Regions from separate parts of the Paenibacillus sp. FSL H8-0548 genome, predicted to be linked through region 2. Evidence: a T-box and tRNA genes for the amino acid it is inferred to sense, from the RefSeq annotation. Region 2 holds a T-box; the other holds one or more tRNA genes.

Region 1 (16,220 bases), 1.8 Mb from region 2:
TCGTTTTATTCCAACCGCTATCCTGTTTAGGGAAATCAGTGGAATGAAATGAAAACGGCGCACAAGCCGAATCAACCGGAACGATAGGTTAAGCTAGTAAGAGCGCACGGAGGATGCCTAGGCACCAGGAGCCGAAGAAGGACGTGGCGAACAACGATACCGCCCCGGGGAGCCGTAAGCAGGCATTGATCCGAGGATTTCCGAATGGGGAAACCCAGCTGCCGTAATGGGCAGTTACTCTCAACTGAATACATAGGTTGGGTAGAGGCATACCAGGGGAACTGAAACATCTAAGTACCCTGAGGAAGAGAAAACAATAGTGATTCCGTCAGTAGCGGCGAGCGAACGCGGATTAGCCCAAACCAAGGAGCTTGCTCCTTGGGGTTGTAGGACGTCTCACATGGAGTTACAAAGGTGTTTGGTAGGCGAAGAGGTCTGGAAAGGCCCGCCAGAGCAGGTAAAAGCCCTGTAACCGAAAGCAAGCACTCTCCGAGACGGATCCTGAGTACGGCGGGACACGAGAAACCCCGTCGGAATCCGGCAGGACCATCTGCCAAGGCTAAATACTCCCTGGTGACCGATAGTGAAGCAGTACCGTGAGGGAAAGGTGAAAAGCACCGCGGAAGCGGAGTGAAAAAGAACCTGAAACCGTGCGCTTACAAAAAGTCAGAGCCCGTTAAATGGGTGATGGCGTGCCTTTTGTAGAATGAACCGGCGAGTTACGATCACGTGCAAGGTTAAGTCGGGAAGACGGAGCCGTAGCGAAAGCGAGTCTGAATAGGGCGAATAAGTACGTGGTCGTAGACCCGAAACCGTGTGATCTACCCCTGTCCAGGGTGAAGGTGCGGTAACACGCACTGGAGGCCCGAACCCACGCACGTTGAAAAGTGCGGGGATGAGGTGGGGGTAGCGGAGAAATTCCAATCGAACTCGGAGATAGCTGGTTCTCCCCGAAATAGCTTTAGGGCTAGCCTCGAGGAATGAGCGTCGTGGAGGTAGAGCACTGATTGGGTGCGGGGCCCGCCAAGGGTTACCAAGTCCAGTCAAACTCCGAATGCCATAGACGTGCTACTCGGGAGTCAGACAGTGAGTGCTAAGATCCATTGTCAAGAGGGAAACAGCCCAGATCATCAGCTAAGGTCCCCAAGTGTGTGTTAAGTGGGAAAGGATGTGGAGTTGCAAAGACAACCAGGATGTTGGCTTAGAAGCAGCCATCATTTAAAGAGTGCGTAATAGCTCACTGGTCGAGTGACTCTGCGCCGAAAATGTAACGGGGCTAAACACACCACCGAAGCTATGACATGTACCTTAGGGTACTTGGGTAGGGGAGCGTTGAATACGGATTGAAGTTGGACCGTGAGGACTGGTGGACTGTATTCAAGTGAGAATGCCGGTATGAGTAACGAAAAGACAAGTGAGAATCTTGTCCGCCGAAAGCCTAAGGGTTCCTGAGGAAGGCTCGTCCTCTCAGGGTAAGTCGGGACCTAACGCGAGGCCGAAAGGCGTAGTGGATGGACAACAGGTTGAAATTCCTGTACCACCGAAGATTGTTTGAGCAATGGGGTGACACAGAAGGGCAGTGACGCGGACTGATGGAATAGTCCGTCTAAGCAGTGAGGCTAGTGTGTAGGCAAATCCGCACACTATTAGGCTGGGCTGTGATGGGGAGCGAAAATTACAGTAGCGAAGGTCATGTACTCCGGCTGTCAAGAAAAGCCTCTAGTGAGATCTAGGTGCCCGTACCGCAAACCGACACAGGTAGGCGAGCAGAGTATGCTAAGGCGCGCGGAAGAACTCTCGTTAAGGAACTCGGCAAAATGACCTCGTAACTTCGGGAGAAGAGGTGCCTCGGTAGGGTGAATAGCCCGAGGGGGCCGCAGTGAAAAGGCCCAAGCGACTGTTTAGCAAAAACACAGGTCTGTGCGAAGCCGTAAGGCGAAGTATACGGGCTGACGCCTGCCCGGTGCTGGAAGGTTAAGGGGAGCGGTTAGGGGTAACCCGAAGCTGTGAACCGAAGCCCCAGTAAACGGCGGCCGTAACTATAACGGTCCTAAGGTAGCGAAATTCCTTGTCAGGTAAATTCTGACCCGCACGAATGGCGTAACGACTTGGGCGCTGTCTCAACGAGAGATCCGGTGAAATTTTAATACCTGTGAAGATGCAGGTTACCCGCGACAAGACGGAAAGACCCCATGGAGCTTTACTGTAACTTGATATTGAACTTTGGTACGATCTGTACAGGATAGGTGGGAGCCTACGAAGCATGAGCGCCAGCTTGTGTGGAGGCACCGTTGGGATACCACCCTGATCGTATCGGAGTTCTAACCTAGAACCGTGAAACCGGTTCGGGGACCGTGTCAGGTGGACAGTTTGACTGGGGCGGTCGCCTCCTAAAATGTAACGGAGGCGCCCAAAGGTTCCCTCAGAATGGTTGGAAATCATTCGCAGAGTGCAAAGGCATAAGGGAGCTTGACTGCGAGACCTACAAGTCGAGCAGGGACGAAAGTCGGGCTTAGTGATCCGGTGGTACCGAATGGAAGGGCCATCGCTCAACGGATAAAAGCTACCCTGGGGATAACAGGCTTATCTCCCCCAAGAGTCCACATCGACGGGGAGGTTTGGCACCTCGATGTCGGCTCATCGCATCCTGGGGCTGAAGTAGGTCCCAAGGGTTGGGCTGTTCGCCCATTAAAGCGGTACGCGAGCTGGGTTCAGAACGTCGTGAGACAGTTCGGTCCCTATCTGTCGCGGGCGCAGGAAATTTGAGAGGAGCTGTCCTTAGTACGAGAGGACCGGGATGGACGTACCGCTGGTGTACCAGTTGTTCCGCCAGGAGCACCGCTGGGTAGCCAAGTACGGACGGGATAAGCGCTGAAAGCATCTAAGCGCGAAGCCCCCCTCAAGATGAGATTTCCCAGTATGTAAGACCCCTTGAAGACGACGAGGTTGATAGGTTCGGGGTGGAAGCACAGCAATGTGTGTAGCTGACGAATACTAATCGGTCGAGGGCTTATCCTAAACACGTTTACTGTGACCCATACATCCGGTAGACAGCAGCAGAACAGGTTTTCAGCAAACCTACCTTTCGTATCCAGTTTTCAGGGCGTAATTTGCCTGTCCTATGCTTAAACAATACATCTTACATAAGATTTATGTTTATGCTTTGGGCCCTTAGCTCAGCTGGTTAGAGCGCACCCCTGATAAGGGTGAGGTCGGTGGTTCGAGTCCACTAGGGCCCACCATATTTTCCCTGATAGCTCAGTTGGTAGAGCACTCGACTGTTAATCGAGTTGTCACAGGTTCGAGTCCTGTTCGGGGAGCCAAGTTTGGAGAGATACCCAAGTGGCTCAAGGGGACCCTCTGCTAAGGGGTTAGACTGCGTAAGTGGTGCGAGGGTTCGAATCCCTCTCTCTCCGTTCTAATTTTTCAAGGCCCGTTGGTCAAGTGGTTAAGACACCTCCCTTTCACGGAGGTAACAGGGGTTCGAGTCCCCTACGGGTCACCATATTTTTTCTTAATGACGCGGGGTGGAGCAGCCCGGTAGCTCGTCGGGCTCATAACCCGAAGGCCGCAGGTTCAAATCCTGCCCCCGCAACCAAATCACCTTTAATGGTGTACAATCATCTATACGCCGTTGTAGCTCAACTGGTAGAGCAACTGACTTGTAATCAGTAGGTTGGGGGTTCAAGTCCTCTCGACGGCACCATTTTTCTTCAGATGTTGTTCGGATTTCCAAACTAACATCGCTAATCACCGTTTATGGTGAACATAATTGATGTGCCGTTGTAGCTCAACTGGTAGAGCAACTGACTTGTAATCAGTAGGTTGGGGGTTCAAGTCCTCTCGACGGCACCATCTTTTCTCGGGACGTAGCTCAGCTTGGTAGAGCACCTGGTTTGGGACCAGGGGGTCGCATGTTCAAATCGTGTCGTCCCGACCATCTTTTAAACTAATGTTTGACACATAAACCGCTATTCTTATTCGTTCATTGAGCGATTGGGAATAGCGGTTTTTTTATGCTGTAATGGGGAAATATATACGCAGCATGTCAATTGCAGGCAATAGAAATCATGAAACAAGGAGGGCTTTACTTTTGAAGCTAAAGATAGGGTTAACTGTGATGCTCGCTTCGATTATTTGGAGCTTAGCGAGTCCTGCTGCTGCATTTGGCCAGCCGGGGGTATATCACTTCGGATTTAAAAAAAGCGTGGAGGGAAGACTGCCTTCGATAGACGAGGAAGGCTTTAAAGACATCATGATGAAGCACGGTGCGTTGTTTCTTGGCAATACGAGTCAAAAGGAGCTTTATCTTACGTTCGATAATGGCTACGAAAACGGCTTTACTTCCCGTATCTTAGATGTGCTGAAGGAGAAAAAGGTTCCTGCTGCTTTTTTTGTTACCGGACATTATGTGAAAGAAGAGCCGGAGTTGCTGAATCGAATGGTTTTAGAAGGTCATATTGTGGGCAATCATTCTTGGAGCCATCCGGATATGTCTCAGCTGTCAGAGGGAAGCATCAAAACGGAGCTCGACAAGGTGAAAACGCAGGTTGAGGTTTTGACAGGTCAGAAGGAAATGAAATATTTGCGGCCGCCAAGAGGCATTTTTAATGAAAAGGTACTCGCAGCGAGCAAGCAATTTGGCTATATCAATGTATTTTGGTCCGTTGCCTATAAGGATTGGGATGTGAATGCACAAAGAGGCTCCCAGCATGCCTACAGAGAGGTTATAAAGCAGCTGCATCCTGGTGCTATCATATTGCTGCACTCCGTCTCAAAGGACAATACAGAGGCTCTCGGCAGTATTATAGACGAGGCGCGCCGCCAAGGCTATGAATTTAAAAGCTTGGATGAGCTAGTCGTCAGCAATCCATAAGAGTAGTGTTGTACTAAAGCCTTGACCTCACTGCAGAGTTAAGGCTTTTTTGCAGCTTCACTTGGAAAGAATAGATGTGAGCGATATTGATTCAATACTCAGAAATCATGTTAATATTAGGTAAGGATGTCCAAAAAATTAGGAAATGCTGTCTAATTAATAGAACATAAAACCAAATGCGTGCTTGATGAATGCAGAGCTTTATGCGTACTAGCCCTTACAATACACTTTCGGTGTAGTGGGCTAGGAAACAGGGAGGCTGCATTGTACTTTATGCAACGAAACGGGTAATACTCGATTCGAGCTTATCGAACACTGCACTTTTTACAACGGATTTCCGATTTTTCTCGCATATTCGCTCGTTTGAGCTCTATTCTACTGCATAATTACATTGTAGCTGGACGAATCTGCTTTCATGTGAGGTTTCTGTTGCAAAAAGTACATTGTAGGCCGGGACGTGGGGTATCGTCTGAAACGGAAAACCGTATCGTTCTGCGTCACCATAGATGAATGTGAGAGGCTGCAGGCTGGAGCGTATCCATGGATGTCCGAAATATGACTATAGGATTGTAAAATACTGCTTATGAGGTTGAGCTATTAATAGAAAATAAGCTTAGTATAAGGGGTCTTTAGATGAAAAATTTGGCTTTGCTGCGTAATCCCAAGCAGCGGAAATTGTTATTTAGTGCCGGTCTTAGCTGGATGTTCGATGCTATGGAGGTCGGCATGATTTCTTTTATCGTTGCGGCATTAGCTGTTGAATGGCAGCTTGGCGCACAGCAGGTTGGCTTGCTGATGGCTATTAACTCCATTGGTATGGCTGTAGGGGCTGCAATATCTGGGCTGCTTGCGGATCGTTATGGGCGTAGAGCGATATTGCTCTGGACGCTGCTTATATTTTCGATTGCAAGCGGTCTATCGGCTCTGGCAACGGGTTTTATCGTCCTCTGTGTATTGAGGTTTGTTGCGGGCTTTGGGCTCGGAGGCGAGCTGCCAGTCGCTTCAACGCTGGTATCAGAATCGGTACCGATAAAGGAGCGAGGTCGCGCAGTTGTGCTGCTGGAGAGCTTTTGGGCTATCGGCTGGATCGTCGCAGCGCTAATTGCCTATTTCATCATTCCGGAATATGGATGGAGGATGGCTTTTGCAATTGGGGCTGTGCCCGCGTTTTTTGCTTTGTATTTGAGAAGAGCACTTAAAGACTCGCCTAGCTTTGAAGCTCAGAAGGGGAGCAGGCTGAACATTCGTGACCGAATGAGGTCGCTGTGGTCAATAAGACATCGCAAGGCGACGGTAACGCTGTGGATCTTATGGTTCACGGTTGTATTCTCCTATTATGGCATGTTCTTATGGCTGCCCTCTGTCATGGTGCTTAAGGGCTTCGATCTGATGAAAAGCTTCCAGTACGTTCTCATCATGACGCTAGCTCAGCTGCCGGGTTATTTTACGGCGGCGTATTTTATAGAGAAATTCGGGCGGAAATTTGTGCTTGTAGCTTATTTGCTTCTTACTGCAGGAAGTGCCTTATGGTTTGGCAGCGCTGAAACGGAGGGAGTATTGCTAGCATCAGGCATTTGTCTCTCCTTCTTTAACCTTGGCGCATGGGGAGGGATGTACGCTTATACGCCGGAGCTGTATCCTACAGCGGTGCGTGGCACTGGTGTTGGCTTCGCGGCGTCCTTCGGGCGTGTTGGCGGCATTATTGGTCCGTATCTTGTAGGGATGCTCGTTGCACGGCATGTCGCGATTTCTTCGATCTTTATGATCTTTTTCATAACGATCGTTGTTGGAGCGTTGACGGTTCTGTTTTTCGGCAAAGAAACGAAAGGAACCGATCCGGACAAAGAATTCGCTGGTTCTGCCAGCTGAGGCTGAAACTTATATTTTTCTATATTTCAATGTAAAACAGCTGTCTCAAAAGGCATTAGCCTTTTGAGACAGCTGTTTTTGTTTTGCGGATGATGGTTAGGCACCGCTCACTTTTTTAGAGAAGAAAGTTTTAAGCGCCTTGTATACCTCGCTCTTCTCCTTAATTACCGAGTACATAAACTTTTTGTGGCTGATATGCTTATAGGCCGACATTAAAGTGCTGCTGCGATTGTATTGATTGACCTCTCCATAACCGAACATATTGCTTCGTTCCATCAGCTGACCGATGAGCTTTACGCAGCGCTCGTTGTCTGAGGTCAGATTATCGCCGTCCGAGAAATGAAAAGGGTAAATATTCCAATTCGGAGTTGGATAACGACTATCGATGATGTCAATCGCTTTTTGATAAGCGGATGAGCAAATCGTACCTCCGCTTTCCCCGCGATTAAAAAATTCCTCCTCGGTAACCTCCTTAGCCTCCGTATGGTGGGCAATAAATACAATTTCTACATGCTCATATTTCCTGCGAAGAAACCGAGTCATCCAGAAGAAAAAGCTGCGGGCACAATATTTCTCAAAAGATCCCATGCTGCCCGATGTATCCATGAGTGCGAGAATGACCGCGTTCGATTGGGGCTTCACGATTTCGTTCCATGTTTTGTAACGCAGATCGTCAGGGGAGATGCCTCCGATACCGGATTTGCCTGCGTTGGCGTTGCGCCTTAGATTTTCAATTAATGTACGCTTCTTATCAATGTTGGACATGATGCCTTTTTTGCGAATATCGTGGAACACAATTTCTGTGGATTGAAGCTGATCCTTTTGCTTTTGTTCCAGATTAGGGAGCTCTAGCTCCTCGAATAGCATATCCTCTAATTGGTCAATGCTGATCTCGGTATCAATAACATCCTCACCGGGCTGATCGCCTGCATCCTGGCCTTTGCCAGGTCCCTTGGCAGCCTGAGGATCGACGCCAAGCACATCACCCACCTGCGAGTCTCCGTCTCCTTGTCCGACGTGCTGCTTCTTGTTGTAGTTGTATATAAAGTGGGATTCGTCGAGACTTTTTATGGGAACCTTAATTGTACGTCTGCCATCGGACAAGACGATGCTCTCGTCGGAAACCAGATCGGGAAGGTTTTGCCTAATAGCCTCATGTACCTTCTCCTGATGTCGCGCTTGATCCTCATAGCCTTTGCGGTGGAGTGACCAGTCCTCACGGGATACAACAAACAGCGGTTCTGATTTCATTTCCCTCACCTCATTCCAATAAATTAACCTTCCAGCATTCATGCAGTGTTTAAGACGACCTTCGCTTAATTCTTGTCTGTTACTCAATATATTCAAGTTTATAGCGGTTATGTGAAGGAAAATTAGTCCACTTCTAGCAGTCTATCACGGAACTCCTATCAGCATACTATGCGCTAGGGTGGTACGAATGGTAATATAAAGGAACAATTCCGATGAACTAGGAAGGGATGTTTGAAGTAAATGAAGCTATTTCATACTGCGGACTGGCATTTGGGAAAGCTAGTTCAAGGCGTATATATGACGGAGGATCAGCGTTATGTTCTGGAGCAGCTGCTGCAAGCGATTGAGGCAGAGCGGCCGGATGCTGTTATTATTGCTGGTGATCTATATGATCGCGCTGTCCCGCCAACCGAGGCTGTCGAGCTGCTCGATGAGCTGCTTGCACGGATCGTTATCGATTTGAATACACCTGTGCTTGCGATATCCGGTAATCATGACAGTCCTGATCGTATTAATTTTGGCACAAAGCTGATGGAAAGCCGCGGTCTTCATCTGGTGGGGCAATTGAAGGATGGGCTGAAGCCAGTCGTGCTGAGCGACAATTTCGGCGAGGTGCATTTTCATCTTGTACCTTATGCAGATCCTGCACAGGTTCGCTATCAGCTAGGAGATGAGTCGATCCGTACACATGATGATGCGATGCGCGTCATTACTGCACGGATTGCCCATGGTATGGACAAATCAGCTAGACATGTATTTGTAGGCCATGCATTCATTACGGCAACGGGAGAGCCGGAGCAGAATACGAGCGACTCGGAACGTCCATTGTCGGTTGGCGGCGCTGAGCATGTGAGTGCGGCTTATTTTGAAGCCTTTCATTATACAGCGCTTGGTCATTTGCATCAGGCACATTTTGTTCGGAACGATACGATAAGGTATGCGGGCTCTCCGCTCAAATATTCGATTTCAGAAGAAAGCCATGTGAAGGGATATTTGGTAATTGAACTAAATGAGGCCGGTCACGTGGAAATTGAAAAACGTGAGCTGAAGCCGCTGCGGAATATGCGCAGAGTAATCGCATTAATTGAAGAAATAGAAAAGCAGCCAGTGAACGAGGATTATGTATTTGTAACATTGCTAAATGAAAATCCGGTTTTGTTTCCTATGGAGAAGGTACGCTCGGTTTACCCGAATGCGCTCCACGTGGAGCGCAGACCAGTGCTGGCCGGCGGCTTGAATGGAAATGAAGCGGCAGCTGATGCGCGGGGAGGAACAGGGAGACGGGAAGCTGATCCGATCGAGCTGTTTGCTGCATTTTATCAGGAGGTTAAGGGGCAAGAGCTTTCGGATGCAAAAAAACAATTGTTCGCGGATACGTATGGAGAGCTGCTTCGTGAGGAGGGTGGCGTGATATGAGGCCGATTAAGCTTACGATGACTGCGTTTGGATCTTATCGCGATACGGAAACGATAGACTTCAGCTTGTTGGAGCACCGTCGACTATTCGTAATTTCAGGAAATACTGGAGCTGGAAAAACCTCTATATTTGATGCGATTTGCTTTGCTTTTTATGGAACTGCCAGCGGGGAGGATCGTTCTGATCCACGAATGCTGCGCAGTCATTTTGCAGCTGAGGATACACATACCGCTGTTCAATTTGATTTTGCCATTGGTCGTAGGAGCTATCAGGTCATTAGACAAATGCCGCATCGAAAGGGCAGCAATAAAGGCGAAACTGGCGGGAAAGCAGAGCTTTATGAAATGACGAGCGGTGAAGCTGTTCCAGCGGTTGATCGTTTTATCGTCTCCGACGTAAATGCCAAGCTTGAGCAAATTATAGGCTTGACCAAGGAGCAATTCAGTCAAATTGTAATGCTGCCGCAAGGAGAATTTCGCAAGTTGCTTACTTCGGACACGGATAATAAGGAAGAAATATTGCGCCGTATTTTTCGGACAGAGCTTTATGAGCGCTTGGAGGGTCGCTTCCAGCAGAAAAACCGAAGCATTCAGGATCAATTGAAAGAGGCTAAGGCAACGGTAAATGCTTATATGAAGCAGGTGCAAGAGGCGCTTCCAGAGCGTGTGGATAGCGAGCTCTCCCGCACTTTCCAGCAAGAGGTATATAGTGCTTCACAGATAACGGATGCGCTGCAGCAGGAGCGAGAGTTCTACCGGAACGCAGAGGAGCAAGCTGTCGCTCAGAAAAATGTACTGGCGGTTCGAATAGAAGAAGAGGAAGCACAGCTGCGTGCAGCCATTACGATAAATAGCAAGCATGAGGAGCATGATCGAAAGCAGGCTCAGCAGGCCCAGCTTGCTGCACAGCAGGCGGATTATGCAGTAAAGGAGCAGCAGCTTGCGCTTGCGATTAAAGCAGCGCATTTGACGCCGTATAAGGAGCAAGCTGACCGTACGCATGTGGATGCGATAACGAAGCGCAGTCAATATGCTGGAAAACTAGCCGATCGAGAGCAGGCGGAGCAAGGGCACAAGCAAGCGGCAGGTCAGCATGCTGCAGAGGAGCAGCGTGAAGAGGAACGGCGCGAAACCGAGCGTGAGCTCAGCAGACTGCTGGAGATGGCACCAATCGTGAGCACGCTGGCCAGTCAGCAGCACAGGATTGAGAAGCTGATCCAAGCAGAGCATGACTGCACCTCTAAACTAAAGGCTTCCGAGACAGGCATTGCGCAGCTGCGCGATAAGAAGCAGTCAATGAGCATTCAATTAAAAGAAATAGAGCTTGATACGGCCGAATTAACGCAGAAGCTGGACAAGCTGCGTCTAGTGGAGCAGCAAGGGAAGCAGCTGAAGCGTCTCGTTGATGTAGAGAAGGAGATGCTGCGCTTCTCTCAGCTGGAGCAGGACTTCTCAAAGTCGTTCGCAAGAGCGCGAGACGAGCATGATCGACTGGAAACCTCATGGATTGAGGGTCAGGCAACACTGCTTGCCGCTCATTTGCATGATGATAAGGCTTGTCCCGTATGTGGCAGCTTAGAGCATCCCGCCAAAGCGGTTTCAAGCAGTGAGGTGCCTTCACGCGAGCGATTGCAGGATGCCAAGGCGCAGCTTGGAGTCATCGAGCGTGAATGGCTGGAGGCGCGTGCTCAGGCAGCAGCAGCCAAAGCGACTCGTGAGGAAGGTGCAAAAGAGCTTGCCGAATACGGCCTGCAGGCGGTTCGATTGGAGGAGCAAAGAGCTCAGCTGCAGCAGCAATGGCGTGCGCTTAAGGAAGAAACGGACAAGCTTCTGATTAAAGCTAAGCAGGTTCCTGAGCTTAAGCAGCTGCTTGAGCAGATGGAATTGCAGCAAGAGCAGCAGCAGCGTGCCAAGGAGCAGCTGCAGCAAGAACAGCAGCGGCTGAGTATAGAGCGGGCATCACAGCAATCCGCGCTACAGAAGGAGCTGGACCGTATACCAGAGCAGCTGCGCTCACCAGAGAGCCTAAATGTGAGAATCAAACAGCAGCAGACAGCGTCCGATCAGCTGAGGACCGCTTGGAAGAGCGCTCAGGAGCAGCTGCAGCTAGCAACAGCTAAGCTGGCAGAGCAGAGAGCTTATGTTGATCAAGCGGAGCGCCAGCTGGAGGAATCAGAGCAGGGTAAGCAGCTAGCTGAGCAGCGGCTGCTTGAGGAGCTTCAGAAGGCTGGCTTTGAATCGGTTCAGCAATACGCTGAAGCTGCACTCTCAGAAGCTGCAAGAGAGCAGCTGGGCAAGGCTATAAGCGCTTACCAAACGGCGGTTGTTCTCGTTACGCAGCAGCTGTTGGAGCTTCAAATTGAGCTTGCTGGCAAGCCTAGGGTGGATATTGTTCAACTGCAAGAAAGTCTGAACATAAGCAAGCAGCAGCTTGAGCAAATTCATGCCGCAGCTCAAACAGCGATTCGTACAGGCGAGGTTGCGCAGCGCCTATCAGCCTCCATAGGACGCGCGAGCGGTCAGGTGAAGGGACTGGAAGCCCAGCTGGAGGAGGTCATGGACATCTTTCAAATGCTGAAGGGTGATAATGCGCTGAAAATCTCATTCGAGCGGTATATTCTAATTGAATTTTTGGAGCAGATTTTGTTCGCAGCCAATGCCCGTCTCCGCAACTTGTCTAGCGGACAGTTTTCATTAGAGCGCAGTGATCGCCTAGAAAATAGAGGAAAACAGAGTGGTCTTGGGCTTGACGTTTACGATGCTTTTACAGGTCAGAACCGTGATGTGAAGACGTTGTCCGGTGGAGAGAAGTTTAACGCTTCGCTCTGTCTGGCGCTAGGCATGACAGACGTCATTCAATCACATTTGGGCGGAGTCACTATTGAGATGATGTTTATTGACGAGGGCTTTGGCTCACTTGATGAGGAGTCGCTGCAGAAGGCTATTATTGCGCTCGTTGATTTGCAGAAGGCAGGAAGAATGATCGGCGTCATATCCCATGTGCAGGAGCTTAAGGATGCTTTTCCAGCATGCCTTGAGGTAGTCAAGACGAGAGAGGGATTCAGCCGTACAAACATTACTGTAAAATGAGCTGATATAAAAAGAGTCTGCTCCGGCACTCGAAGGAGGCTGGAGCAGACTCGATAGTTAAGCGAAGTTGGCAGCAATCGCATTGATGCCTGCAATAAAAAGTGAGATTCCGCCGACAATAACAACCACGTTAAGTACGATGCCAATAACACCGAACAGTCTGCGGCGTTTGCTGGAGCAAGCAGCGATAATCGCTAATATAAGCCCGATGAATGAAATAAAGCCGGCGCCAAAGATACAAACGACTGCGAGTACAACGGAAACGAGAACTTCTTCTCCGAGTGATTCGATAGAGGCTTGGAAAGCCGCAGTGTCATTAGGGTCCGCAAGGATAAGATCAGAATTCACAATCTGGTCAACCGAAGAGCTGCCTGAGACAAGGGCGATGATAAGCAGCACAACAGAGATCAAACCGATGATGAATGCTGCAATGCCAAGTCCGGAATGTTTTTTTACAACTATGGTGTCAGAGTGCTCATTTGAGAAAATTGGTTTTGATGCATAAGGTTCATTTCCTGGCGGGGTGTTGATTTCGTTTCTTGGTTCATTGTCCAATTCAATCGTCTCCTTTAACTAATTAAAATCAAATTATACACAAAAATGGAAGGAATGAAAACCATATGTTTACAAAATATTTTGCAATTGGTGGAATTAATGCAGCTCTTGCTATTGCACTGGGTGCATTCGGTGCACACGGCTTGGAGGAGCATTTGACAGAGCATTACTTGGAAGTGTTCGAAACAGGGGTACGTTATCATATGTACAGTGCGATCGCTCTAATGCTGATTGCTCTGTTTGCAAAACAAATTGGCGAGAGCAAGCTGCTATTGAACGGAGCGCGCCTTATTTTTGCAGGGACAATTATATTTAGCGGCAGCTTATATGTTTTGTCGCTTACCAGCTTTAGCAAGCTGGGTATGATTACTCCTATTGGCGGCGTAGCGCTAATTGCGGGCTGGGCATGTGTCATTATAGCAGCTATAAATAAATCAAGAGTGAAGGGCAGCGATATAACATAATAAGGGTAAACGACATATAATGCTTTTTTGCAACAAAAAACAAGTTGCTTTAGTAAATTTTTCTATACCAGATCGCTTGTTTCGTTTATAATAAAGCGAACACTTACTTGACTCGGGATACAGGAAGGACGTTTGTGCGTGACAAAACGGATGGATGGTTTTCCTAATAGAAAGAAGCGAGAGCGGCCTAATCAAATTTTTAATGTGCCGATTATCATCACTAGTTTGCTTGGAGCACTTGCGTTGGTATGGATATTTATATCTTTTTTATTCATCTCTAACCTTATGTACAAATGGACGGCGCTTGCAATAGCTGCTTCGTTACTCGTAACCGCAATTATTGTGTATATTAAGAGGAAGAAAAATTACAGCCTTCAAAATTATCATACAGCAATTGTAGAGGCATTTCTTCGCTCGGATGCTGTGCCGCTAGCGGTGTTAGATAGAAACGGTATCGTTATGGAGATGAACGAGGCTTCTAGTCGAACGCTTGGTTATCATCGGTCCGATCTTCTTGGCGCCTCAATCTCGCGATTAGTTGAGCCAGGAAGCAGGCAATTGCTGCTGGAAACGTTTGAGCAGGCGCTGCTTGGAGAAACAAAGCAATCCAATATTAACATTACACATGGTTCTGGCTTCCCATTGGAGCTTCAGATGCTTTGCTCCCCGATGATTGAAGACGAAGAGGTCATCGGTATTTTATTAATAAGCCATGACTTAAGCGACCGGAAAAGGAATGTTGAACGGATTCGTTATATGGCTTACTACGATGACATGACTGGACTGCCGAATCGGACCTTGTTTCAAATGAAGCTTACCGAGACCTTAGCTAGAGCGAAGGAAGAAGATCGTGTAGTTGGCATTTGCTATTTGGATTTGGATCGCTTTAAGTTGGTAAATGCCTCGTTTGGACGGGAATTCGGTGACATTCTCCTTATGCAAATAGCAGAGAGACTCAACCGCGATCTTTATGAGAATGATTTTGTAGCTCGTATGGAAGGTGATGAGTTTGCTTTATTGTTTTGCGATCTGGAGTCGGAGAAGCATTTGCTAGAGCTTTCGAAGAAGCTTCTTAAGTCTATTGAAGAGCCCTATGAGCTAAGCGGCTTTCCGTTACATATTACAGCAAGCATCGGCTCAGTTACGAATAAGAATGAGGAAGACGATAGCTATGCTCTGATCAAGAAAGCGGACATGGCACTCGTAAAGGTGAAAGAAAGCGGCAAAAATGATTGCCTGCTCTATTCAGAGAGCTGGAGCAATTCCTCGTTTGAGCGCCTTACACTACAGCATGAAATGTACCGCGCTATTCAGCGTAATGAGTTCGTGCTTCAATATCAACCGCAGTATGATTTGATTAGCGGCAAGATGGTTGGGGTAGAAGCGCTTGTGCGCTGGAATCATCCTATTAGGGGAATGGTACCGCCTGGAAGCTTCATACCACTGGCTGAAGAGAGCGGTATGATCGTTCAGATAGGCGACTGGGTGCTCGAAGAAGCATGCAGACAGAATAAAGCTTGGCAGGATGCTGGTTTGCCGCCTATGCCGGTCTCCGTTAATTTATCCATTAGACAGTTTGTCCAAAACGACTTGGCCAGCAAGGTAGCGGACGTGCTTGAGAAAACAGGCCTGCATGCAAAATATTTGGATTTAGAAATTACTGAGTCGATGACGATGGATGTCAGCCATGTGTCTCGTTGCTTGCTGGACTTAACTGATTTGGGAGTAAATATTAGTGTGGATGACTTTGGCACCGGTTATAGTTCATTCCATTATTTGAAAAACTTTCCGATAGATCGTTTGAAAATCGACCGCTCCTTCGTGCGCGATATTCAGCAGGATCCAAATGATGCCGAAATTGTAGCAGCGATTATTGCTATGGCGCATAACTTGAATATTCAGGTGATCGCAGAGGGTGTCGAGACTGAAGCACAAATGGAATTTCTTAAGAAGCATAAATGCGATGAAATGCAGGGTTTTTTCTGGAGCCCACCAGTATCCAGCGAGAATATCGAACAAATGTTATCTCCTGGTTACGCATAAAAAAACCGTACTTTGGCCGTTTCATTCGTCAAAGTACGGTTTTTTTATAGTTAAATTCAGATCAGTAAGAGAAATCTTCAATTTCGTTTAAACGGAACGTATATACCTGCTTTTCATCAACATGATATATCGTAATAATATTTTCGGTCTCGTCCATATTTATGATTCTGCACGGGATACTGAGCTTGATACCAAGACCTTTGTTTACGATTAATCTAATTAATGTGTTGTTTTTCATTATGGATTTGATTTTATCAGAATAGCTTAAAGCCTCAAATGATTCTTGATCAGGCTTATCTGACTTAGCAGCATTAGCGACTTGGCTGACGTTGGCTGGAATCGGAAACGGTTGTTTGGATGAAGCTTGCTTTGTTCGAACCTCAATTTGCTCGCCTAACTGGATGCCGGATAGGATACGAAAATCAACGAATCCCGAGCTGTTCAAGGCATGGAGCAACTTTTCTATTGCAGCAGCATTATTGTTTTCTTCAACAAGCACCTCAATATTGAATATAAAGGATGTTTGGTCTTTGGGCGTGGGAAATTTATCCATAGGACCTCCGAACGATAAGATATAGTTCTAATATACCACTAATATAGGGTTTTACATAGAATTAATTAGTGTGTTGTTGTGCTTTATCCTTCCCTCAGTGCTGA
Region 2 (16,220 bases):
GATGATGCGGGCAAACCTCAGCAGTTACACGTACTCCGATTTGCTTAGCCAAACGGATCAAGCGAACCGACTGCTCCGTGCTGACATGGCATACATGATAATGAACGCCGGTCGCTTCCGCTAGCAGCACATCTCTTCCGACATGAATGGCTTCCGATTCATTCGGAATGGCTTTCAAGCCATGCTTGCGGGAGAACTCGCCTTCCGATGCCCAAGCGCCTTCCACCAAAGTGTCATCCTCACAGTGAGCGATAATCGGCATATCCATCGATTGCGCTAGCGCCATCGCGTTCTTCATCATTTGCGCGTTCTGTACACCGACGCCGTCATCTGTGAAACCAATGGCTCCGGCTTCCTTAAGTGAAGCAAAATCCGTCAACTCTCGGCCAAGCTCGTTTTTGGTAATAGATGCGTAAGGCAATACCTTAACGATACCCACCTGCTCGGCTTTATTTTTAATATAGCTCACGGTTTCAGCAGTATCGGTTACCGGACGCGTGTTAGGCATACAAGCAATCGTTGTGAAACCGCCCTTAGCAGCTGAGCGAGTACCTGTTGCAATATCTTCCTTGTACTCGAAGCCCGGGTCCCGCAAATGGACATGCATATCGATAAAGCCTGGAGATACCAGCTTGCCTTGTGCATCAATAACCTCTGAGCTGCCTGTGTCTGGTGTTTGTCCTCCGTCTATAACTGCATCAATTTTACCGTTTGTTATTTGTATATGCTTGCTCTCTAGAGCACCAGAAGCTTCGTTCCATACGCTACCGTTCATAATCCATAAAGACATTGTGTAATCCCCTTCCGAATTGGTTCGATCTCTGCTGCTTTTATGGTTAGCTTAGAGCCCGTTCAATGACGGCCATCCGAATCGGAACACCATTCTCCATTTGAGGGAAAATGCGTGATTGCGAATGCTCAACAAGCTCATCGTCAATTTCTACATTCCGATTAATCGGCGCAGGATGCATAATAATCGCATGTTTGGCTAGCCTGCTTGCCCGTTCCACCGTTAATCCGTATTGCTCACGGTAGATTTCAGCAGAGCTGAGCATGCCGCTTTCGTGACGCTCAAGCTGTACCCGAAGCATCATCACCACATCTGATTTTAAAGCTTCATCTATAGAAACATAATTCACATCGAGCTCAGCAGCCTGCATATTCGGCGGTGAGCAGAAGTTTACGTTCACCCCAAACTTTTGCAGCGCCCACAGATTCGATCTTGCAACGCGGCTGTGAAGCACATCGCCTATGATCGAAACCGTCAAACCTTTAAGATGCCCAAAATGTTTCTGCATCGTATACATATCCAGCAGCGCTTGAGTCGGATGCTCATTATTTCCATCACCAGCGTTAATCAAAGGAACCTTAATTTTTGTTGCCAGTTCGGCAAGCACCCCAATTGGCTTTAATCGAATGATGCCCACATCGATCCCCATTGATTCTAGTGTGCGAACTGTATCATAGATCGACTCGCCCTTTTGCACGCTCGATACCGCAGATGAGAAATTCAGTACCTCTGTACCGAGACGTTTCTCAGCAACCTCGAATGAAAATCGAGTTCTTGTACTATTCTCAAAAAACATATTAGCTGCAAATTTCCCTTGCATTGTCGTATGAACCTTTGAGTCTTGCTGTTCCCAATAAGCCGCTCGATCAAGAATAGATTGAATCTCTTCCTTATCAAGCTCCTTTAATCCGAGCAAACTCCGTTGTTTGAGCTGTGTCACCGTCATCCGGCTTGCCCCCTTTGATTAATTATCGTGACTTGATCGATTTGGTCAATTTCAGTTAGAGCCACTTCGATTTGCTCCTGCTTTGAGGAAGGCACGTTTTTACCGACAAAATCAGGCCTAATCGGCAGTTCTCGATGTCCTCTATCCACCAGCACTGCGAGCTGTATCGATTGCGGACGCCCGCAATCCATAAGTGCATCCATCGCCGCTCGTATGGTACGTCCTGTGTAAAGCACGTCATCGAACAATATAATTCGTTTGTCCTCGACCGTGAAAGGGACACCATCCGTATTCCCTATAGCCGCTGCTATTTCTACATCCGCAGAAATGACCGACTTGCGATCATCGCGGTAATGTGTAATATCCAGCTCGCTAACGGTCACTGGCTTGCCTTCGATTTCCCCGATTCTTTCTGCAATTCGCCGAGCGAGATATATCCCGCGAGTGCGAATCCCTACAATAATACAATTATCGATGCCCTTGTTCTTCTCCACGATTTCATGAGCAATTCGCGTTAATGCCCGGCGAATTGCCGTTTCATCCATGATGACCAAATGCTCTTCTTCCGTCATTTCCGCTGTCTCCCTCCATAATCGCCTAAATGTAAGGTTGCGATAAAAAAAGCTCCTTGCAAAAATCGCAAGGAGCTTGTGATTGGCCATGAAGGGATAGGGACATGCCTAGGCCGCTTCCGTCACAGAAAGCTGCTTATTAGGCTGTCCTATTCTTCTCTTCGCTGAACCAATTATTCACGCTACCTTGCCAGCCTCTCGGGACTGAGTTAAAGGTACTGCTATATATCATAGAAATTATCCCACGTTCGACAAAACATGTCAAGTAAAAACGAATATTTCCGCTTGAACTTAGTGTGAACTAATTCTAATTAGCTATACCTAGGCAGCGCTGATCACTCATTTTTATTACAGAGTTAATTTACGAATTCTTTCAACTGCTTTTTCTGTATTTTCTTTGCTGCCGAATGCTGTCAGCCGGAAATAGCCTTGACCGCTTTGACCGAAGCCTACGCCAGGTGTTCCAACGATGTTCGCTTCTGTAAGCAGCTTATCGAAGAAGGACCAAGAATCCATGCCCTTCGGTGTTTTCAGCCAGATGTAAGGAGCGTTCACTCCCCCAAACACTTCAAGCCCCAGTGACGCCAGTCCATCACGGATAATCGCTGCATTGGTCATGTAGTACTCAACCAACGATTTGATTTGTTCTTTGCCCTCTGCCGAATAAATAGCAGCAGCACCGCGTTGAGTCACATAGGATACACCATTGAACTTTGTTGTATGACGGCGATTCCACAGATCATTGATCAAAACCTCATTGCCGAAAGCATCAAGACCCTTAATTTCACGCGGAACGACTGTATACGCGCAGCGAACGCCGGTAAAGCCAGCTGTTTTAGAGAAGCTGCGGAATTCAATGGCTACCTCACGTGCGCCTTCGATTTCATAAATGCTATGCGGAACATCCTCTTCTTGAATAAAGGCTTCATACGCGGAGTCATAAAGAATAATGCAGTTGTTTGCCTTCGCATAATCAACCCAAACTTTAAGCTCTGCCTTCGTAAGCGTCATCCCTGTCGGGTTGTTCGGATAGCACAAGTAAATGATGTCTACCTTGCGATCCGGCAAGCTTGGCTTGAAGTCATTTTCAGCCGTGCACTCCAGATAGCTGATATTGTCGTAACGCTTTGTCTCTTGGTTGTATTTGCCTGAGCGACCAGCCATTACATTCGTATCTACATATACCGGATATACAGGATCTTGAACGGCAACGATGCTGTTTTGGCTAAAAATTTCTTGAATATTGCCGACGTCGCATTTCGAACCGTCACTAACGAAAACTTCATTCGTTGCAATGTCAATGCCCCGTGCTTTATAGTCATTCTCGATGATCGCGTTAATTAAGAAGTCATATCCTTGCTCTGGGCCATAGCCTCGGAACGAGCCCGGCTCTGCAAGCTCGTTTACCGCGCTATGCATCGCATTTAGAACGACATCCGGCAAGCCGCGAGTAACATCGCCAATGCCCAGACTAATAATTTCAGCAGTCGGGTTCTCTTCAATAAATTTATTGCGGCGCTTAGCAATTTCAGAAAACAAGTAGCTGCCTTGCAGTTCCAAGTAGTTTTGATTTATCGATGTCATTTCATGTCACCTGTCCTTATTTTCTCATTGAGTTCTGTCGTTATTGCTTAGAATAACTTACTTCCCAGCTTGAAATAATGAAGAATGTGGTGAAATGTTTGCACTATTGGACGATCAAACTATCTGGATCGCAAATTGCTTAAAACATACTCAAAATCAGCAGGCAAAGGCATCTCAAATTCCAGCCGCTCGCCGCTCCGCGGATGCGTAAAGCCAAGCCGTGTAGCATGCAGAGCTTGTCCCTTAAGCGCTACTGTTTTGTTGCGTCCATAAACCGGATCTCCAGCAAGCGGATGACCGATATACTTCATATGCACACGAATTTGATGAGTGCGCCCTGTCTCAAGCTGCAGCTCAACAACGGTATAATCGCCTAACCTCTCCAACACATGAAAATGTGTAACTGCATTTCTGCTGTTGCGTTCTGTCACTGTAAACAGCTTGCGGTCGTTCAAGTCACGTCCGATCGGCGCATCTATAGTTCCTTGATCATGCGGTAAATTGCCATGAACGAGAGCAATATATTTTCGAGTGACCGTATGCTCCTTCAACTGCTCAGCCAAAGAGATATGTGCAAGATCATTTTTCGCTGCCATCAGCAAGCCTGTAGTATCTTTGTCTATACGGTGAACAATGCCCGGACGAATCATGCCATTGATACCGGATAAATCCTTGCAATGATACATTAGAGCGTTCACAAGCGTCCCCGAGGAATGGCCTGGGGCAGGATGAACGACCATGCCGCGTTTTTTATTGACCACTATCAAATCTGAATCCTCATAAATAATTTCCAGTGGAATATTTTCCGGCACAATTGCCGCTTCCTCAGGCTCCGGAATTTGTAAAACAACACGATTCCCTGGAACAATCTTCACATTTGCTTTGGCAATCTTGCCATCTACTTGAACGGCACCTGCCTTAATCCATTCTTGTACTTGTGTTCTGGATACACCTTGATTATCAATTAGGTCTGTTACAAACTTATCTACCCGTTCTCCTGACTGCTCCTCTTCCGCAATCCACTCCAACGGCTCTTCATTATACAGGTTGCTGCTCATGATTGTTTTGATCCTTGTCCTCTCCATCTTGCATACGTTTTTTTTCATCTTTTGCTGACATTAAGGTGTCGATAAGAATGAGTATTACACCGCAGACGATTCCTGAGTCCGCAATATTGAAAATTGGAAATTGATAGCTGCCAAAATTAAACTGCAGAAAATCGACAACCTCTCCAAAGCGCGCGCGGTCCAAAAAGTTTCCAATCGCTCCTCCAAGCACCATTCCGAGTCCGATTAACAACGCCGGGTTAGCAGTCTTCCGCATTACCTGTATGTACCAAATAATACCTGCGACTATTACGATCGTAATGATGATGAAAAAAAATCGTTGCTCCTGCAAAATGCCAAATGCAGCACCTCGATTTCGATGCGAAGTAATAAGAAAAAAATTACCGATAACGCTAATTTGTTCCATGATCTCTAATTTTGACTCAATTAATCTTTTTGTAACAAAATCAAGGATAAATACCAAAACCGCTAGCCAGTAATAATAAAAACGCATCTGATCACTCCTATTTTTTTGTGAAGCAACGTTTCAATCCCATCAATTGTAGCATACGGAGCCAAAAGAGAGCCAGCGCCCATAAATAAACTACTTGCTTCCATTGAAGCCCATACTGAAAAGCTGACTTTCGGATAAGCTAATACAGCAATTATGTTTGTCTGCTAAGGAGTGTGATCGAAATGACAACCCTATCACAAGGTCAATTACAATTGCTGCAAAGCAGGTTAATGAACGAACAGCGTGAAATCGAGCATCGTCTCGCTGACGATGATCATTACGGTCTTGCTCATTCCCTTCGCGATAATACCGGTGAGCTTTCTACAAATGACAATCACCCTGCGGATACAGCAAGTGAGCTTTACGAGCGCGGAAAAGATATTGCGCTAATTGAGCAGGAAGAGCTTCATTTATTACGTATTGAGGCCGCCCTAAATGCCATTTCGAGCGGCTCATACGGTATTTGCGAAGCCTGCCATGAACCGATTCCTCTGGATCGATTGGATGCTGTGCCCGACACTTTATATTGTATTGAACATGCTCCCCGCCAGCAATTGTCGACTAACCGGCCTGTTGAGGAATTAGTGCTTGATCCTCCATTTGGCCGAACAAGCATGGATGAGCACGATTCCTACAACGGCTTTGATGGCGAGGATGCTTGGCAAATTGTTGAGCAATTTGGTAATTCAGATTCTCCCGCCATGTCTGAAAATCGTGATGTGGCCGATTACGACCATATTGGCATTGATGCCTTCGAGAATGACGGCTTTGTAGAGTCTATCGAAAGCTTTCTTGCAACAGATATTACTGGCCGTCACGTCTCTGTCATTCGCAACCGAGAATATGAGCATTATATGGAAAGTGGAGAAGGAGATCATGTTCTCGAAAGTGATGAGCCTAACGAGAACGGATGACTAATAGGATTTCCCTTCAAGCTGAATTTGTACAATTCGAACGATGTCAGCAATATAATCGCCAATAATAGGCAGATTGAGTGCACCTAGTATTTGCAGCACGTATAAAATCGTTGCAGCAAAAAAAGTAAAGCCGATCGCAATGCCTACACCTCTTGCCGTACCTGCAAGTAGGTTTCTCCAAATTAAAGATCTTGGACGATTAAGCAGATCAACATATTCAGCAATTTGTGTACGCTCCATATCGGCTGCAATAGATTGCAGCCGCTTGTCAAGCTTGCTTAACGAGGATTGCAGCTCATTCAAATTTTTCGGCTGTTCCGGGTTTTTTATTTCCATCCGTGGCATCCCCCTTGTCAAACAATAAAACGAGGCTTAACCTCCCCCAGCCGCAGTGAACTTGCGACCTTTCGGTCGCTTGCTTGCGCAGCCGGAAGGCGACAGCCTCGTTTTCACTTCTTATTTTCCTTTATACTATATCCTTAACCGCGAATGAAAATCCCTATTTCTTTATTTCCGATTGCTACTTTTTCCATTTCAGCAACCACTTCGTATGTGACCGTTTGTACAAGCACATTATCATGTAGCACTTCTTTGAATGCCTCAAGCGCAGCTTTAAGCTCGCTATCCACATCAAGCACAAGATCAATACGCTTTTCAATTGGCAAATCAAGCTTTTTGCGCGTATCTTGAACGGCACGAATAACTTCACGGACTAAGCCTTCTTGCTCTAGCTCAGGTGTAATATCTGTATTCAACGCTACAGTAACACCATTGCCAGATGCAGAAGCAAAACCTGACTTCGCCTGCTTCTCCACTAACAGCTCATCCACTGAAATCGCAAGCTGCTCGCCCTCTGCACTTGTGAAAGCGAAGCTGTTGCCATTAACGATGCTGCGCGTTTGTTCAGCGTCCAAGCCCTTCAGCTGAGCTTGAATAGCACCTACGTTTTTGCCATATTTTTTGCCGGCAACCTTCAAATTCAGCTTCAGCGTAAAATCAACAAAGCCGCTGTCTGAGTTTTGGACGATGATCGCTTTTACATTAATCTCGTCCTTCACGATCTCCTCGTAGCCTGCCACATCAAAGTCGCGATCCAGAGAAACGATCAGCTCCGATAGAGGCTGGCGCGTTTTTATCCCTGTTTCATTGCGCACATTGCGTGCGAGCTCTACGATTTGCTTCGCGCTTTCCATATCCTGCTCTAATGTTTCATCGATTGCAGCTTCATCCGCTTTAGGGTAATCCGCCAAATGGACGCTTCCAGCTCCGCCGAGGTTTCCGTAAACATCCTCCGCGAGCAATGGCGCATAAGGTGCAATGACACGGGAGAGTGTAAGCAATACGCTCCGCAGCGTCTGGTATGCAGCAAGCTTCTCTGCCGACAGTCCGCTTCCCCAGAAACGATCACGTGAACGGCGAATATACCAATTGCTAAGCTCATCAACAAATAGCTCGATCGATTTGGCTGGGTTCAGGAAGTCATTTACTTCCAGTCCTTTGTTTACCGTTTTGATTAGGCTGTTCAAGCGCGAGATGATCCAGCGATCAAGCTTGTTGCTCGACGTCGTTTCTTCATGCTCAGCATATTGATAACCGTCGATGGATGCATACAACGCGAAAAACGCATGCGTATTTACAATCGTATCGATAACCTTTGATTTGGCTTCGCCAACAATACCGCGTGAGAAGCGTTTGCTGTTCCAAGGCGCGCTATCTGCAAGAAGAGCCCAGCGGAATGCATCGGTTCCGTACTCATTGATGATTTCCCAAGGATCGATAACATTCCCCTTCGATTTGGACATTTTTTGTCCATTTTCATCCAAAATATGACCTGTCGAGATAACGGCTTTATAAGGTGCCTTGCCATTGTAAAGCGTTGAAACCGCAAGCAGACTGTAGAACCAGCCCCGCGTTTGGTCAATACCTTCACAAATGATGTCAGCCGGATATTGTTCAGCAAATTGTTGATCGTTCTCAAAAGGCTGATGCTGCTGCGCGAACGGCATTGATCCGCTGTCGAACCAAACATCAATAACTTCTGGCGTGCGAGTCATTTCCGCTCCCTCAGCAAATGGTGATCTCAGCTTAATATCATCCACGTATGGCTTATGAAGCTCAATATCCTCCGGCACATCACCGATAGCCATCGCACGCAAATCAGCAATGCTGCTTGGTGAATACTCCTTGCCTGTCACATCACAGACCCACACATTCAGAGGCGTACCCCAGTAGCGGTTGCGGCTAATATTCCAATCCACCAGATCCTCTAAAAACTTGCCAAAGCGACCCTCGCGAATATGTCCTGGGTACCAGTCCACACCATTATTGTTGGCGATGAGTTGATCCTTAACTGCAGTCGTCTTAATAAACCAGCTCTCCATTGCATAATAAATCAATGGTGTTTTGCAGCGCCAGCAGAACGGATAGCTATGCTCATAGCGCTCTTTGGAATAAAGCAAACCGCGTTCGCTTAAGTTTTTCACGATGTCGATGTCGAGCTCGCTGTCTTTAACGAAACGACCTGCAAAGTCTGTTACTTCTGCTACATACCGTCCTGCCAAATCAACAACACTCAGCATGCTGATGCCATTCTCCCGTGAAACCCGATAGTCATCCTCACCGTGTGCAGGAGCAATATGAACGATACCTGTACCGCTGGTGTCACTGACGAAATCGCCAGCAATGACAATATGTCCTTTATCGATGGCCATATAATTAAATGGCGGCTCATAGCTAAGGCCTACTAGCTCAGCACCTTTAACAACAGACAAAATTTCATATTCTTCCTTCAGAACACTCTCCGCTAAGTTTTGAGCAACGATATAAACTTCGCCGTTCTTAGCTGCCCGAATGTAATCTAGCTCTGGATTAACTGCTAACGCTACGTTTGCTGGCAGCGTCCAAGGCGTTGTCGTCCAAGCCAGAATGAATTCACCCGACTCAGCAAGCTTGAATTTCGCTGTTGCACTTAAATCCTTAACATCCTCATAGCCCTGCGCTACCTCATGTGAACTCAGTGTCGTTTGACAATCCGGGCAATAAGGACTTACGCGGTGACCGCGGTATAACAAGCCTTTACCATGAATCGTTGATAAAATATGCCAAACACTTTCGATATATTCATTTTTTAGTGTGATATACGGATTGTCTAAATCAGTCCAGTAAGCAATAGCTTCTGTAAGCTCGCGCCACTGCTTCTCGTATTCAAATACGCTGGCTTTACATTTTTTCACAAACTTTTCTACACCGTACTCCTCGATCTCCTGCTTGCCGGAAATACCCAGCTGCTTCTCAACGCCAAGCTCAACGGGAAGTCCATGTGTATCCCAGCCCGCTTTACGAATAACCCGGTAGCCTGCCATCGTCTTGTAACGACAAATAAAATCTTTGATTACACGACCAAGCACGTGACCGATATGCGGAGCGCCGTTTGCAGTCGGAGGCCCTTCATAAAACACAAAGTTTGGCTTGCCTTCCCGATTAGTAATCGATTGTTTAAAGGTATCCTCTGTTTTCCATTGCTCCAGCACACGCAGTTCACGACTGCGTGCACGCTCCTTAACATCTACGCGTTGCATGATTTCAGCCTCCTATGTTTAAAAAAACAAAAATAAAGCCTCATCCCTATGAGAAGGGACGAGGCTTAGTCGCGTTACCACCCTTGTTCCGCATCTGCTTCTGCCCAAATTTCTGGACTTAAGCTGAAGGCAAGCAGCTCAAGCGAGCTGTGCTTCATGCGGCACCTTAGTCGCGAACTCTACGTTCGCGTTCCCTGTAACGGGGGACAGCCGTCAACACTTACTGCTGCTCTCGCAGGTTCGGCGCCGCTTCTCAGAGAGGATATTCCGCAATAGCTCACACACCGGACTTTCAGCTGCCGCCGGCTCTCTGAGGAGTGAACTTAAAGTGTACTTGTTCTCTTCAACGAAGTTTAGATCATCAATTCAATATTCTAGTTATAGCTTAACAGCAGGCTAAATGTCAAATGGCAATTCGCCTATTTATCAAACCTTAACCTCTTGTAAGCTCATGCTCGGAATGTCTTGAAGCCTGCGGCTCCAGTGTATCCCAACCATCAACAGTAAGCAGCTCAAGCTGTGCTTCAACTAGTGTACGGAAACGAGCACGGTATACTGAGGCTTGCTTCTTAAGCTCTTCCACCTCAAGAGAAACCCTGCGTGATTTCGCTAGTGAATCATTAATAATTCGATCAGCATTTTTCTCTGACTCCTTGATGATCAGCTGCGCTTCCTTCTTCGCATTGCTTCTCACCTCGTCAGCCGCTTCCTGTGCGACGATGATTGTTTTGCTAAGTGTTTCTTCTATATTCGTAAAATGATTCAATCTTTCTTGCAGCCCAAGCACTTGATTCTGCATCTCTTTATTTTCACGAATGAGCGATTCGTAATCTTTAATAACCTGATCGAGAAATTCGTTTACCTCATCCTCGTCATAGCCGCGTAATCTCCGGCCAAACTCTTTGTTATGTATGTCCAATGGCGATAGTGGCATTGGGGCACCTCCTCATGGTATTTGTAATTCTGGGAACCGATTTATACTGTTTGTTGTGAACAATTTCGACAAGCGCAGTTAAATTCCTGCATTCGTTCAAATAAACTTGCCTATTTTGACACGAATTCTGCCCTTTTTTGTCACTCCATCCATCTCCAGCACTTTAAAACGGCCAAGCCCCTTGAACGACACCACATCTCCCCCGCGGAGCTGCTTGGAAGGGTCCTCCTCGGATTTCCAATTCACTCTGCATCTGCCTGCTCGAATCGGGTCCACAATCTTAGACCTGCTGATCCGATAAACGTCGCTCGCAATTCCATCCAATCGCATGGAAGCAACCGATAGGTTCATCTCTTCAAGCTTTGGAACGACTATTTTGAGTTCAGCCAATGAAACGACGTCTGTCAGCACATTAATACGGTGAACCTGTCTAAGCTGAATATTCAAGTAATCAGCAATTTCATCCATAACGACAATATGACAAAAATGCTCATGAACATGGATGTCGCCAATTCGGTCGCGCTTAATGCCCAGTCCGAGCAGCGCACCCAAAAAGTCACCGTGATCAAGCTCAAGCTGAGCCTGTCCTGGTCCATTTACGACAAGCACACAAATTCCCATTGCCTCATCATCAAGGCTTCGATAGTCCGGACCAATAATAACTCGCCTGCGCTCCGCTTGATCATAGCCGCCATCTAGACGAACAGTGACATCTGGATTCCGATTAGCCAAAGCCATCAATATTTGCGCTTGTCTCGGGTCTAAAAAATCGGTCCGCTTCAGCTCATGCTGCTGTGCGGACCGCTCTATCCATTCCTCTGCCCGAGCGACAAAAGGTTTCTCGTCGGGATGAAAATGATCGTATATGCCTTCTTTCATAAAAACACATTCCTTTATTAATCAAAAATTGATTTAAGGTATCAAAAATTCGATTACTGCAGTCAAACCGCTAGCTACGAAACGCAAAGCGAACAGTGCAATGATCGGCGACAGATCCAGCATACCCCCAATAGGAGGAATAAATCTCCGGAAAATCCCGAGATAAGGCTCTACCATTTTGCCCAAAAATACGCCAATAAAGCTTTCACGAGCATTAGGCAACCACGACAGCAGCACATAACCAATAATCATAAAGCTGTAGATACTTTGTAGTGTATCTATTACATTTCCCACACTATTAAACAACTCAAGGTCACCTCATTTTGTTGTAGTCGTTCTCCTCCGCCAGCATTTCCGTTATAGCACCTTGAATTTCAACTGAATCCGGCGTGCATAGAAAAATATTAGGGCCAAGCTTAGAGATGCTTCCGTTTAAAGCGTACACTGTACCGCTTAGGAAATCAACAATGCGCACGGCGAGATCGCTCCGAACGCGCTGTAGATTAACAATGACGGCACGGCGCGAGCGAAGATGATCCGCTATTTCTTGCGCTTCATCATATGAACGGGGCTCACTAAGCACAACTCGTACATTTTTCTGCGAGTGTATGCTGACGACATTGTTACTCTTTGTAGTTTTACGTGCTTCGAACGGAGAGGTTTCAGCTTCTTGTTCTTCCGGCTGTACAACACGTTCTCTCTCCACTATCTCTTCCTCATCCTGGAGACCGAGAAAGCTCATAAATCGGTTCATGACGCTCATCCTTATTCCTCCTCTTTCCCTACTAATATCGTACCCAGGCGAATCCATGTCGCTCCTTCTTCAATCGCAACTTCAAAATCATTCGACATGCCCATGGATAAATGAGTGATCGTGCTTGCATGCTTCGAGCTCTGCTGAACTTCATCACGCAATTCACGAAGTGCTCTAAACACTGGTCTTGTTTGCTCCGGCTCAGCTTCGTACGGCGCCATCGTCATTAAACCAATGGGCTTAATGGAATGGAATCGCTCAAGCTGATTTACAAATGGAAGCAGCTCTTCTGGTTCAAGACCTTGCTTTGAGTTTTCTCCTGAGACATTAACCTGAATAAAGCAAGGAACGATAATGCCAAGCTGTGATGCCTTCTTATCAATAGCTTCGGCTAACGACAGCCTGTCCAATGAATGCATGTATGTAAACTTCCCAATGACGTCTTTCACCTTATTGGTCTGCAATGAGCCGATGAAATGCCAAATCGGATGCTCGCTCAGCTTCACGTCACATTCCTCGGTAATCGCTTCCCATTTCACCTGAGCATCCTGCCAGCGATTCTCGCCAAGATGACGATAGCCCAGCTCAAGAGCTGTCTTGGTCGTATTCAACGAAACATATTTGGTAACTGCAATAATGTGAACTTCATCCCTGCTGCGTCCAGAACGCTCGCAGGCTTGTTTAATACGCTCTTCAACGAGCTCGACGCGATTCTCAAATGTAGATGACATATTTCACCTCTCCCGAATACCGATCCAACTGGCCATTCGGCCGGTTAAGCCACCTTCTTTGCGATGGGAAAAAAATAAATCCCGTCTGCATCCAGTGCACCACTGTGTTAATTCGATATGGATCGGCAAAATTCCTGCTTTTATCATAATCTGTCGGTTTATTTCTTTCAAGTACAAGTTCGCTTTCCCATTCTCGGACCGTTTGAGCATATGGTCAGTTACTTCTCCTTCAAGTCCAAGCCTCTCAGTGAGCTGCTGCACCTGATCAATCACTACGCCATCAACCTCATAACAGCAGCCGCTGATCGATGGTCCAATTGCAGCTAGCAGCGTATTTGGAGCCGATCCATACGCATCTCCCATCGCTTCAACAGTAACTTTAGCAATTTGCTGCACCGTGCCCTTCCACCCTGCGTGGGCAAGCGCTACGGCATTATGCACAGGATCATAGAAATAGAGCGGCACACAATCCGCATAAAAGGACGCTAAGAGCACGCCAGGCACATCTGTCATTATGGCGTCGCAGTCCTTAATTACATCGCTCAGAGAGTCTCTGCCTCTTCCCTTATCAGTCTCCACGACCTGATGCACGACATTGCCGTGCACCTGCTCCGCGCACGTCCACGCGTCGAATGGCCATCCAATGGCTTCCGTCAGCAAACGCCGATTGGCAATAACCGAATGATCCTGATCGCCTACATGCAGTCCCATATTAAATGAAGACCATGGAGCTTTGCTTACTCCTCCACCCCTGCCAGTAAATCCTACAGTAAGCTCCTCGTTCCGAGCCATCCAATCAGGCAGCAAAAACAGCGAAGGCCCCTTCGCTGTTTGCAAATGTTCAAATGCTTCCATTTGGCTTTCACCTCTATTCAAAGGTTTGCTGTGCAAACCTGCTTCGTAAGCGTAGGCTTAAGGTTTGCTGTGCAAACCTGCTTCGTAAGCATTAGCTTTAGGTTTGCTGTGCAAACCTGCTTCGTAAGCATTAGCTTTAGGTTTGCGCAGCAACCTTTCACATTGCAATACGTTTCTGTCTAATTAACATAAAAACAGTGTACAGTGTTATGAGCGAACGTGCAAATCCTCCTCTTCGGAACGGAGCTGCTTTGTATCATCCATTCGCACCAGTACGACATCTGCACCTATTTTCACAATATTGCGCCACGGGATCACAACCTCCGTGCCTCCCCCGCCAAATATCCCCATAAACTTAGTGTATTGGGGAACAACAATCGAATCGATGCGACCCTGTCTTAAATCCAGCTCCAAATCTGATATTTGACCAAGCTTTTTTCCATCAACAATATTAATAACATCCTTCGTCTGAAAATCAGATATTTTCATTGCCCTCACCACGTTTCATTTAGAGTAATCGTCCATGTATCTCTCCTATAACTATATGAGCAATTAGCCCAAAATGTCCTTCCATTCAAAAAAGAGATTATTGGAAATCGCAGACGCGTCAGCTCACACTTCTAACGGAAACCACAGACGCTAAATCGCCTTTATTTTTCATTTCAAGATTCTAACGGAAGCACAGGCCTCTATTTGTACCCTACATGCACGATCTCGCTTCATTTCTGCGGAATAGCGTCTCCCACTTCCGTTAAAATATGACGCTAACCAAAAATCGAACTTTAACGTCTCTGGCTTCCGTTAGCTTTCGTTAGCCGCTCTCCGACTGCTGCCGCAGCATCGTTATCAACAGGTTCGGAGAATCCATAGCTTCCTAAACAACAAAAAAAGCGGTGCCTCGCGGCACCGCTTCTTTACGATTTCACATGTTTTTGCATTTGCTGAATAGCTGATTTTTCAAGCCTAGATACTTGTGCCTGAGAGATGCCAATTTCATCGGCTACTTCCATTTGCGTCTTGCCTTCAAAAAAGCGCATCGACAAAATCATTTTTTCTCTATCATTGAGCTTATGCATCGCTTCTCGAAGTGCAATTTCCTCAATCCACGATACATCCTTATTGCGTTCATCGCTAATCTGATCCATAACGTAAATCGGATCTCCACCGTCATGGTAGATCGGTTCAAATAAAGAAACCGGATCTTGAATCGCATCTAATGCAAAAACAACATCTTCCTTTGGAACGTTTAGCGCTTCTGAAATTTCAAAAATAGTTGGCTCTCGCGAATTTCTGTTCGTCAGGCTATCCCTAACCTGAAGCGCCTTATAGGCGATGTCCCTTAAGCTGCGAGACACTCGAATTGGATTGTTGTCACGCAAATAACGGCGTATCTCTCCGATGATCATCGGAACGGCATAGGTGGAAAATTTGACATTTTGGCTAAGGTCAAAATTATCTATCGCCTTCATAAGTCCGATGCAGCCGACCTGAAATAGGTCGTCCACAAACTCTCCCCTATTGTTAAACCTTTGAATTACGCTCAGTACTAGCCGCAGGTTGCCGTTTACTAATTTCTCTCTTGCTGCCCACTCGTTGCGGGTTTGCAATGCCGTAAACAATTCTCTCATCTCGACATTATTTAGGACAGGCAGTTTCGCGGTATCCACTCCACAGATCTCGACTTTATTTCGGGTCAACGTGATTACCTCCCAAGGAGAAACATTACTGTACATTATCTCCTGAGAAGGTCTTTTTATTCCTATTGCGACATCATTCGACAACTGCAAGCAGGACGCGGCCTTTAAACCATTTTATTAAATTCTTTTCGAAGTCTTTTTATAATCCGCTTCTCCAGCCGTGAAATGTAGGACTGAGAAATACCCAATAAGTCAGCAACATCCTTTTGTGTTTTCTCTTCGCCATCTGCAAGTCCGAAGCGAAGCTCCATAATGATCCGCTCCCGCTCAGAAAGCTTATCAAGCGCCTTATGAAGCAGCTTGCGGTCAACCTGCTCCTCAATGTTTCTGTATATCGTATCATTTTCCGTACCGAGAACATCTGAGAGAAGCAGCTCATTCCCATCCCAATCGATATTGAGCGGCTCGTCAAACGATACCTCT

Evidence for each region. The T-box of region 2 lies ahead of ileS (isoleucine--tRNA ligase). A T-box ahead of a tRNA ligase gene usually reads a tRNA of that ligase, here a tRNA-Ile.
Region 1: it has a tRNA-Ile gene. The T-box ahead of ileS (isoleucine--tRNA ligase) is inferred to sense a tRNA for this amino acid. The anticodon was not compared.

Annotation. Positions count from the first base shown of each region.
Region 1 covers NZ_CP152049.1:5,023,587-5,039,806, reverse strand. The annotation lists rRNA gene MHI37_RS21935 (23S ribosomal RNA) at 87-3,018, shown strand; tRNA gene MHI37_RS21930 (tRNA-Ile) at 3,166-3,242, shown strand; tRNA gene MHI37_RS21925 (tRNA-Asn) at 3,248-3,323, shown strand; tRNA gene MHI37_RS21920 (tRNA-Ser) at 3,329-3,416, shown strand; tRNA gene MHI37_RS21915 (tRNA-Glu) at 3,431-3,505, shown strand; tRNA gene MHI37_RS21910 (tRNA-Met) at 3,522-3,598, shown strand; tRNA gene MHI37_RS21905 (tRNA-Thr) at 3,631-3,706, shown strand; tRNA gene MHI37_RS21900 (tRNA-Thr) at 3,780-3,855, shown strand; tRNA gene MHI37_RS21895 (tRNA-Pro) at 3,864-3,940, shown strand; gene pdaA (delta-lactam-biosynthetic de-N-acetylase) at 4,121-4,876, shown strand; gene MHI37_RS21885 (MFS transporter) at 5,510-6,745, shown strand; gene yhbH (sporulation protein YhbH) at 6,842-7,996, opposite strand; gene MHI37_RS21875 (exonuclease SbcCD subunit D) at 8,237-9,412, shown strand; gene MHI37_RS21870 (SMC family ATPase) at 9,409-12,501, shown strand; gene MHI37_RS21865 (hypothetical protein) at 12,559-13,056, opposite strand; gene MHI37_RS21860 (DUF423 domain-containing protein) at 13,122-13,520, shown strand; gene MHI37_RS21855 (GGDEF domain-containing phosphodiesterase) at 13,659-15,563, shown strand; gene MHI37_RS21850 (hypothetical protein) at 15,625-16,116, opposite strand.
Region 2 covers NZ_CP152049.1:3,186,093-3,202,312, reverse strand. The annotation lists gene MHI37_RS13220 (dihydroorotase) at 1-790, opposite strand, end outside; gene MHI37_RS13215 (aspartate carbamoyltransferase catalytic subunit) at 837-1,736, opposite strand; gene pyrR (bifunctional pyr operon transcriptional regulator/uracil phosphoribosyltransferase PyrR) at 1,733-2,308, opposite strand; gene MHI37_RS13205 (LL-diaminopimelate aminotransferase) at 2,657-3,892, opposite strand; gene MHI37_RS13200 (RluA family pseudouridine synthase) at 4,012-4,950, opposite strand; gene lspA (signal peptidase II) at 4,931-5,452, opposite strand; gene MHI37_RS13190 (TraR/DksA C4-type zinc finger protein) at 5,635-6,366, shown strand; gene MHI37_RS13185 (DUF5665 domain-containing protein) at 6,367-6,705, opposite strand; gene ileS (isoleucine--tRNA ligase) at 6,849-9,947, opposite strand; T-box leader at 9,999-10,303, opposite strand; gene MHI37_RS13175 (DivIVA domain-containing protein) at 10,381-10,881, opposite strand; gene MHI37_RS13170 (YlmH/Sll1252 family protein) at 10,978-11,760, opposite strand; gene MHI37_RS13165 (YggT family protein) at 11,794-12,066, opposite strand; gene sepF (cell division protein SepF) at 12,074-12,523, opposite strand; gene MHI37_RS13155 (YggS family pyridoxal phosphate-dependent enzyme) at 12,526-13,245, opposite strand; gene pgeF (peptidoglycan editing factor PgeF) at 13,249-14,100, opposite strand; gene MHI37_RS13145 (YlmC/YmxH family sporulation protein) at 14,308-14,589, opposite strand; gene sigG (RNA polymerase sporulation sigma factor SigG) at 15,015-15,797, opposite strand; gene sigE (RNA polymerase sporulation sigma factor SigE) at 15,902-16,220, opposite strand, start outside.